2 regions of the Exiguobacterium sp. s64 genome follow, and region 1 is predicted to be linked to the other one. Evidence: predicted binding sites of a transcription regulator. Region 1 holds the regulator's gene; the other holds the start of a gene.
The links. The regulator Rex, encoded in region 1, represses fermentation and respiration genes when NADH is low (regulators of the CRP and FNR family bind a similar motif). The targets are predictions, from matches to a motif close to TTGTGAAATATTTCACAA.
Positions count from the first base shown of each region.

Region 1 (4,216 bases):
CTTTCCATAAAGACTCCGGCGTGTACACTTCCGTCTTCTTCATACCAAAAACGTACCACGGACCGTGTTGTCGAATGTCAGCGTCATCAATCGGTGCCTCTTTCCACTCATTCGTGCTGACGTTATAACTGACATAGAATGTCGTATACATTTCTCGCGTCATGAAGTAGTAGGTGCCGTCTTTCCACGTAAGATTACTTACGTTTGCTGCATCTTTCTCAATCCATCGTTTCGTCGCCAAATCGAAAATAAACATGTGCTCCGAGTCATCACTTTTGATCACGAACCATTGATTCGCTTCTTTCATGTGACGGGCCCACCTCACCTGTCCTGAATAGGAACTGATTGTCTCAAGCACCTCTCCTGTAACCGTCCGCTTCGTCACTTGACCGTCGGCGAATGCGAGGACGTTCCCGTCATCGAGCAGACTGTATACCTGATCGCTGCCTTTCGTTAGCGATCCGAGAATATCACCTGACATCGATGTGATAATATACTTTTCGTCATCAGCCCATAACATCATTCCTGTTGTTACATTCGTTGAGACGAGTCGATTCTCACTTCCTGCTTCGATTGGGAATGTCGTCGCTTCATTCGTACGTATATCCCACATCACCCACTCCGGCCATCCTTTTAACATAAATCGGCCGTCTCCGATAGCATACATATTATAAGCAGCAGACACGCGAATCGGTAACGTATATTCCTCACCGGTCTCAATGTGAACAAGCGTCTCCGGATTTCCCGAACGCCACACATACCCACTATCTCCTACGACTTCTCCTGCCGGAATGATTTCCGGTTTGGCATAGTCTTCTGCTCGAACTTCGACTCCCGGTGCCACCATCATGACGAGCACCACGAGCATGCTCCATAACCACTTGTTCATTAGTCTCCTCATTTCTGTTTATGAATGCATAACTTTCAAAAATAATCCATTTTTTGATTTAACCCTCCTAATTTTAAGTTGTTTTTTCAAAATTGAATAGCCCTAAAATCAAAAAAACACCACGTCGTATGACATGGTGTTCACTTCTCATTCATTTGTTTCATCAAATCCATCTGTTCTTTCACCATCGCCTCTTTCTCACGTCGGAGCACGCCCCGGTACGTGATACGTGAAATCGATAAGCTGATCTCATACAAGAAGAAGAGCGGCAGTGACACCATAAGGTGCGACGTCAAATCCGGCGGCGTGATAAAGGCCGCGACGACGAACAAGGCGAAGTAGGCGTACTTCCGAATCGATGACAGGAAGTACGGCGTCACGACACCGATGCGCGTCAAGAACATCGTCACGACCGGCAACTGGAATAACAGTCCGAATGGGATGGTCAGTTGCAGCAAGAACGTGAAGTAGTTCGACGCCCCGATGATTTGCGTCAGACCAAGGTCTTGCCCGAGGTCCGTCGAGATATCGAGGACGAGCGGGAACAACCAATAGTAGGCGAACGCGAGACCGATCAAGAACAAGATGAAGATGATCGGAATATAGGCGAGCGTCGCTTTCCGCTCGTTCGGATGCAGACCAGGTGCGACAAACGCCCACAGTTGATACAGTAGAAACGGACCAGCCGCGACGAGCCCGATGACGAGCGCCAAGTTCAAGTAAATCATAAGCGGGTCCGCGACCCCAAAGGCGTTCAATTCAAGGCCTCGTTCGACGAGGTCGGCCTGGAGATAGGCGAGCACATATTTGACACTCGGCAAAGCAATCAAAAAGAAGGCAAAGACGACAAATGCCGACAGCATCAGTCGTCTCCGCAGCTCTGTCAAGTGGTCGGACAGTGCCCGTTCTTGATCAGGTTGATGATTCATGATTACTGCTCTTTCTTCTCAATTTCTTTCTTGTCTTTCTCGTCATGCTCGTTCATCATGCCACTCGTGGCATTTTTGAACTCACGGAGCGTTTGTCCGGCGGCGCGTCCGAATTCAGGCAATTTCTTCGGCCCGAAGATGATAAGCGCGACGATGGCGATAATGAAGATACTCGCTCCCCCAGGAATACCGACGACGAGCAACGATGATAGTAATTCCATTATTGATGGACCCCCTCAGCAGATGGATAGTGTTGCATAAAGTAAATGAGCGACTGGAGTTCGATCGACAAGTCGATGTGATGGACGCGGACCGTGTCCGGCACCGTGAGACGGGCCGGCGTGAAGTTCAAGATGCCTTTGATACCGAAGCGGACCAAGTCGTCCGCGACCGGTTGCGCATAGGCAGACGGCACCGTGAGAATGGCGACGTCAATCTTGTTCTGTTTCATGATCTGTTCCATCTCATCGACGTGATGAATCGGGACACCGGACATCGTCGTGCCGACTTTTGTCTCGTCTGCGTCGAACCCGACGACGATATGTGTGTTATTGTTTTTAAGGAAGTTATAGTTGACGAAAGCTGTCCCGAGATGACCAACCCCGACCAAGGCGACGTTCGTAATCTCGTCCTGATTCAGTGTCTTACGGAAAAAGTCTAACAGATACTGTACGTTATAGCCATATCCCTTTTTACCGAGCGCACCGAAGTACGAGAAATCGCGACGGATCGTGGCCGAATCGACCTTGACCGCCTCGCTCAGTTCAGCAGAAGAGACACGCTGTTTTCCTGATGAATGTAGGCTTTGGATAAACCGATAGTATAGTGGCAACCGTTTGGCTGTCGCTTGCGGAATCTTTGGTTCGTTTTGACTCAACGGAAAGAGCCTCCTTTTTACGACGCGTTTCAAACGAATCTAATTTCATACACCTTGATTGTAAACGAATTCACATGACCACTCAATGAATATACCTGAAATGGGGAAGAAATAAAGTATACTAAATAGAGAGAAAGGGGTTTTTTCACTTGATCCTACTGCAAGTCAATAACTTATCGAAATCATTCGGCGTCGAGCCGATTTTAGAGAACGTCAAACTCGAAATTCAAGAAGGCGAACGCGTCGCCCTCGTCGGCCGGAACGGCGCCGGCAAGTCGACATTGCTCAAAGTCATCGCCGGGGAATACAACTATGACTCAGGCGATATCATGAAACCGAAAGACGTGACGATCGGCTATCTCGCCCAAGATTCAGGGTTAGAGTCGAACGAGACGATGTGGAACGAGATGCTCACCGTCTTCACCGATTTGATCGAACAGGAGAAGACGCTCCGCCGTATGGAACAAGACATGGGTTCTGAACGCATCTTGAACGACCCGGCCGCCTATGAGCGCCTGCTGTCGTCTTACGATGAAGAACAACATACGTTCAAAGACCGCGGCGGCTATCAATACGAGGCGACGATCCGCTCTGTGCTTCACGGGATGCGCTTCTATCCGGACGACTTCGAGCGCCGTATCGATACGCTCTCCGGTGGACAACGAACACGTCTCGCCCTCGCGAAGATGCTCCTGCAAAGTCCAGACCTGCTCATCTTGGATGAGCCGACGAACCACTTGGACATCGAGACGCTCGGCTGGCTCGAGAAGTATTTGAGTGGCTATAAAGGCGCCGTCCTCATCGTCTCCCACGACCGCTACTTCCTCGACCGTGTCGTCTCGGTCGTTTATGAGTTGTCACGCCATCGGAGCCGTCGCTTCGTCGGCAACTATACGAAGTATCTCGAACAAAAGGCCGCCATCTACGAGCAAGAGAAGAAGCAGTTCGAGTCGCAACAAGAAGAGATCGCCAAGATGCAGGACTTCATCCAGCGTAACATCGCCCGGGCGACGACGACGAAGCGGGCCCAGAGCGTCCGCAAACGTCTCGAGAAAGTCGACCGGATGGAAGCGCCGGACGGTGATGAGCGCAGTGCCGTCCTCTCGTTCTCAATCAAACGTCAAAGCGGGAACGACGTATTGAGTGCGAGCGATCTTGCCATCGGCTATGAAGAACCGATCGCCCAACAGCTCCGCTTCCAATTGCAGCGCGGCGAATCGGTCGCCCTCGTCGGCCCGAACGGAGTCGGCAAATCAACGCTCCTGAAAGTGTTGACGAAACAACAGCCGCCCCTTACCGGTGACATCCGCTACGGCACCGGCGTCGAGATCGGCTACTACGACCAGGAGCAACAGAACTTGTCGGATGCCAACCGCGTCATTGACGAGATTTGGAACGACTGGCCGCTCATGCGTGAACAAGAAGTCCGCAGCCTGCTTGGTCAGTTCTTGTTCAGCGGTGACGACGTGATGAAGCGCGTCCATGAACTGTCGGGTGGAGAGCGGGCCCGCTTGACGCTCG
Region 1 is NZ_JACSLH010000013.1:39,069-43,284, forward strand. Features, by position in the region: gene KNP64_RS13815 (hypothetical protein) at 1-889, opposite strand, end outside; gene tatC (twin-arginine translocase subunit TatC) at 1,030-1,818, opposite strand; gene KNP64_RS13825 (twin-arginine translocase TatA/TatE family subunit) at 1,821-2,039, opposite strand; gene KNP64_RS13830 (redox-sensing transcriptional repressor Rex) at 2,039-2,695, opposite strand; gene abc-f (ribosomal protection-like ABC-F family protein) at 2,845-4,216, shown strand, end outside.

Region 2 (4,216 bases), on a different contig from region 1:
AACGAGAAGTTCGGGAATAACCGCTTGCCCGTCACACGACAGGCGAGACGGAACAAGTCGACGTTCGGATCGTCCTCATGGAAGTTGACCCCTTCTTTCACTTTAAAGATTTGAATCGGGAAAATCGGCGTCTCCCCGTTACCGAGCCCTCGCTCGGTCGCGCGCAGCAACTCTCGAATGAATATGCGTCCCCACCGGCTCGTGTCGGTGCCGTAATTGATGGAAACGAACGGTACTTGTCCGCCACCACGTGAGTGCATCGAGTTGGCGTTGTGGATGAACGCCTCACACGCTTGATACGTCGCCGCGATTGTTTCAGACTCGGCAGTTTCAAAGAGTTGCTCGGTCGTCCATTCGACTGGTAGCTTTTTGAGCCGCTCGAGCTGACGTTCATACGTCTTTTCGACATACGGTGCGAGGTCGACATCAAACATCGGGAAAGCTTGACCGCCGTGTTGCATGTTTTGGTTCGCTTGAAGAATAATCGAAGCGAGCGCCATCGCCGAGCGGATATCCTGGGGCGGTCGAATCGTCCCGTGCCCGGTATGAAATCCGTTCGTGAGCAAGTGGCCGAGCGGGATTTGACAACACGTCGTCGATCCTGTCACGTAGTAGTCGGCGTCATGGATATACAAAAAATTATCCTCGACGGCTTGACGTGACCGATCTGATAATAGATATGTCGTCGACAATTGTTTTGATACTTCTGAGGATAATCGTGCCAATTTTCCAAGTGGTGATTTCCCGTCGACGTTGGCGTTCTCTTGTACGAGGTCCTGATCTGGGAGAACACAGACATCTTCATAAAGCTGGAGCATATTCACTCCGCATCACCTCACTATATATTGATTACAAGCGAGTTAATTACTCGCTTAAGTTCCATATATAGATTATGTCATGTTTTTCTGGGAAGTAGTGAAGTCTAAATTGTGAGCATTAAGTGTGACGTATTCGCAAAAAAATAGCCGAGCCCTCATCTGGACTCGACCATACCTTAATGTGAACCATATCACAACTCTTTAGCAGGCTTTACGATTTTAAATTCGACTTCTTCTTTTTCTTCTGACTCTTGGGCTTCACGCAAGCCTTTCGCGTTCAACCATGTATAAATCGCACCCATGAACAAGGCACCACCGATGATATTCCCGAACGTGGCTGGGATCAAGTTGTGGATCGCGCCGGCAAAGCTGATCGCCTCAGGATGCGGGACGACGAGCGTGAGGGCGAACAAGACGAAGTTGGCGATGACGTGATCAAATCCTGAGGCGAAGAAAACGGCGACGAGGAAGATCATCGAGAAGATTTGGGCGAACTCGTTTTTCATTTGCTTCGGCAAGAAGATGGCAAGACAGACCATCCAGTTGCAGAAGATTGCGCGGAAGAAAATTTCGACCGTCGTGTGGTGCATCTTGCTTTCGACGACCGAGAACAGCCAGTTGTCCATCCCAAGTTCTTGGATGACACCGGTCGGAGCGAGCAGCAAGGCGAACAAAACGCCACCGAGCGCATTCCCGACAAAGCAGAGCAACCAGACGAGCATCGTGTCGCTGAGCGTCGTGTATCCCCGCATCGTCGAGGTTGTGAAGTACATCGTATTCCCGGTGAACAGTTCGGCTCCGCCATAGATGATCATGACGAGGGCGATCCCGAATGAGAATCCTCCGATGAGCGTTGTGAACGGAGAATCGATCAAATACATTCCGTTGACGACTTTCAGTGTGAAAATTGAAGCGAATCCGATAAAGATCCCCGCGAGCATTGCTCGTAAAAAGTACTCCATTGGCCGATAATGAATCATTTGCGAAGATGCCTGTGCTTTCTTCCGCAACGATTCGAGTGCATGGATTTCCATTGATGCCATGTCACAAACCCTTCTTTCTGTTTGAATGAAACCATTATAATAAGAACGAACATGTGAAATCATTAACAATATAAGCCCGAAACGAATAAATTGCAATCGCCCCTTCCACATGTTGACACATTTTTCACATCGTAATCGTTTACATTTGTCGGATTTGTGACTAGAAAAAAACGACCCTTCGCAAAGGGCCGTTCGAAATGATTATTCTTTGTTTTCAGAAGTCTCTTCCGACTCTTCCGTTGAAGTTTCTGACGCCTCTTCAGTCGCTTCAACTTCGCCTTCTGTCGCTGTATCAGCTTCAAGGTCTTCGACCGCCACCGGTTCATTCACCGATGCGATTTGAAGATCACCCTCAGATACGATTTCGTAATCTTTGTTCTCTGGAATATCAGCGACAGTGAGCGAGTCACCGATGCCGAGTTCAGAAACATCAAGCTCGATACGCTCCGGAATGTTGGCTGGTGTTGCCGAGACCGTTACTTTATAGAGCGTCTGTGCCAAGTAGCCGCCTTCTTTGACGCCTTTCGCGTCGCCGACGAGTGTGACGTCCGCTTCGACTTCTGTCGCTTCGTCCATCTTCACTGCCATAAATTCGACGTGCTTGTATTCGTTCGTGAATGGGTCGACTTCTGTCCCGTGAACGAGTGTATTCACTTTCTTACCATCGATATTGAGTTCGATCAAAGCGTTGTCGCCGTGTTCACGAAGAATCTTACGAAGTGCCATCTCTTCGAATGCGACCGGTGTGCTTTCAACTTTGTAGCCGTAAACGACACCTAACACTTTTCCTTCTTTACGCAAGTTAGCGCGGACCGAACGTGGTCGTAATTCTCGTTTCGTTACTTTAAGCGTGTCTGCCATAATCTTTTCCCCCTACTGGTTTATCGATCATGTCTACATCTTGAGGGTGAGGCAGTGAAAAAGCCACCTCTCAACCTCGATGCGTTGAGTGACATGTGTATATTGTTCCCATAGCCACCTATCCATAAACGTAACAGGAGGTTAAAAAAAGATTACAGGCGTGTCACATAACGCGTTTAAATAGCTTCTCGAGCTCGTACGTGCTCCACTTCACTAAAATCGGACGTCCGTGCGGACACGTGTACGGAGACGTCGTCTGATTCAAATCGTGAAGCAATTGCCGCATCATCTCGTGGTTCAACGGATGGTTCGCTTTAATCGACCGTTTGCACGCCATCAAAATCGACGCGTCTTCCCGATATTTAGCGATGTCAATGGAGCGATCCCGAATCGCCATCTCTATCAAATCACGGACCGTTCCTTCTAAATCATGTTGCGGGTACCACGTCGGAATCTCTCTAACGAGGAACGTATTGCCGCCGAACGGCTCCAATTCGAGACCTGCTTCTTTTAAAAGCGGAGTGACTTCTTCAATCGCGAGCGCCTCTTCTTGCGTGAACTCGAGCGTGAGCGGAAGCAGCAATAACTGGTATTCCTTGTCAGGATTCCCGAGCTGCTCGTAAAACAACTCATATTTGATTCGTTCCTGGGCCGCGTGTTGGTCGATGACGTACATCCCGTCCTCGGCACCACAGACGATATAACTCGCATGCAATTGACCGATGACGTCGAGCGGCGGCAACCGCTCTCCTTTCGTCTCGATTGTTTCCGATTCGACCGTCGACGCTATCGGCTCAGGCGCTTCATTGACGAGCGGGGTCGGCGACCAACGACTCGGTGACGTGACAGGCTCACGTGGAATTGGATAATTCCACGTCGGCGATTCTTCCGTGACCGGCGCCCGTTCAACCGTGAAATCAAGTCGCTCTTGTTCGGTCCGATCGACCGGTCGCTCTTTCGGTTTGACCGACGGGATTAAACGCTGTTCCCGGAGTGTCAGTTGGACCGTCTCGCGAATCAACTGACAGAGCTCTTTCTCTTTTGAAAGCCGAACTTCTCGTTTCGTCGGGTGGACGTTGACATCGATCAGCATCGGGTCCATGTTCACTTCGAGGACAGCGATCGGATAACGACCAATCGGTAGCAGCGTGTGGTAGCCTTCGAGCACACTTTGGGTCAACGCAAAGTTCTTGATGCTCCGACCGTTCAAGATGAGCGTCACGTACTGCTTGTTCGACCGGGTCACTTCCGGACGGACGAGATGGGCGCTCAAACTATAGTCGTTCGTCTTACTCGACGCCGTGACAATTTGGGCCGCGACTTGTCGGCCATAGATGGCGAGCATGACTTGTTTGATGTCTCCGTTCCCGCTCGTCCTGAGCAGCTCCTTGTCTTCATGGAACGCCGTGAGGCGCACTTCCGGGTGGGACAAGGCGATCCGGTTCAACGTGTCGGTGATGCTCGCCAGTTCCGTCGCGGACGTTTTCAAATACT
Region 2 is NZ_JACSLH010000001.1:572,799-577,014, reverse strand. Features, by position in the region: gene KNP64_RS02985 (anaerobic ribonucleoside triphosphate reductase) at 1-818, opposite strand, end outside; gene KNP64_RS02980 (formate/nitrite transporter family protein) at 1,010-1,852, opposite strand; gene KNP64_RS02975 (50S ribosomal protein L25/general stress protein Ctc) at 2,063-2,722, opposite strand; gene mutL (DNA mismatch repair endonuclease MutL) at 2,886-4,216, opposite strand, start outside.
Region 2: a site for Rex is predicted at 1,913-1,930, ahead of KNP64_RS02980 (formate/nitrite transporter family protein). Genes of this name have one in related genera too.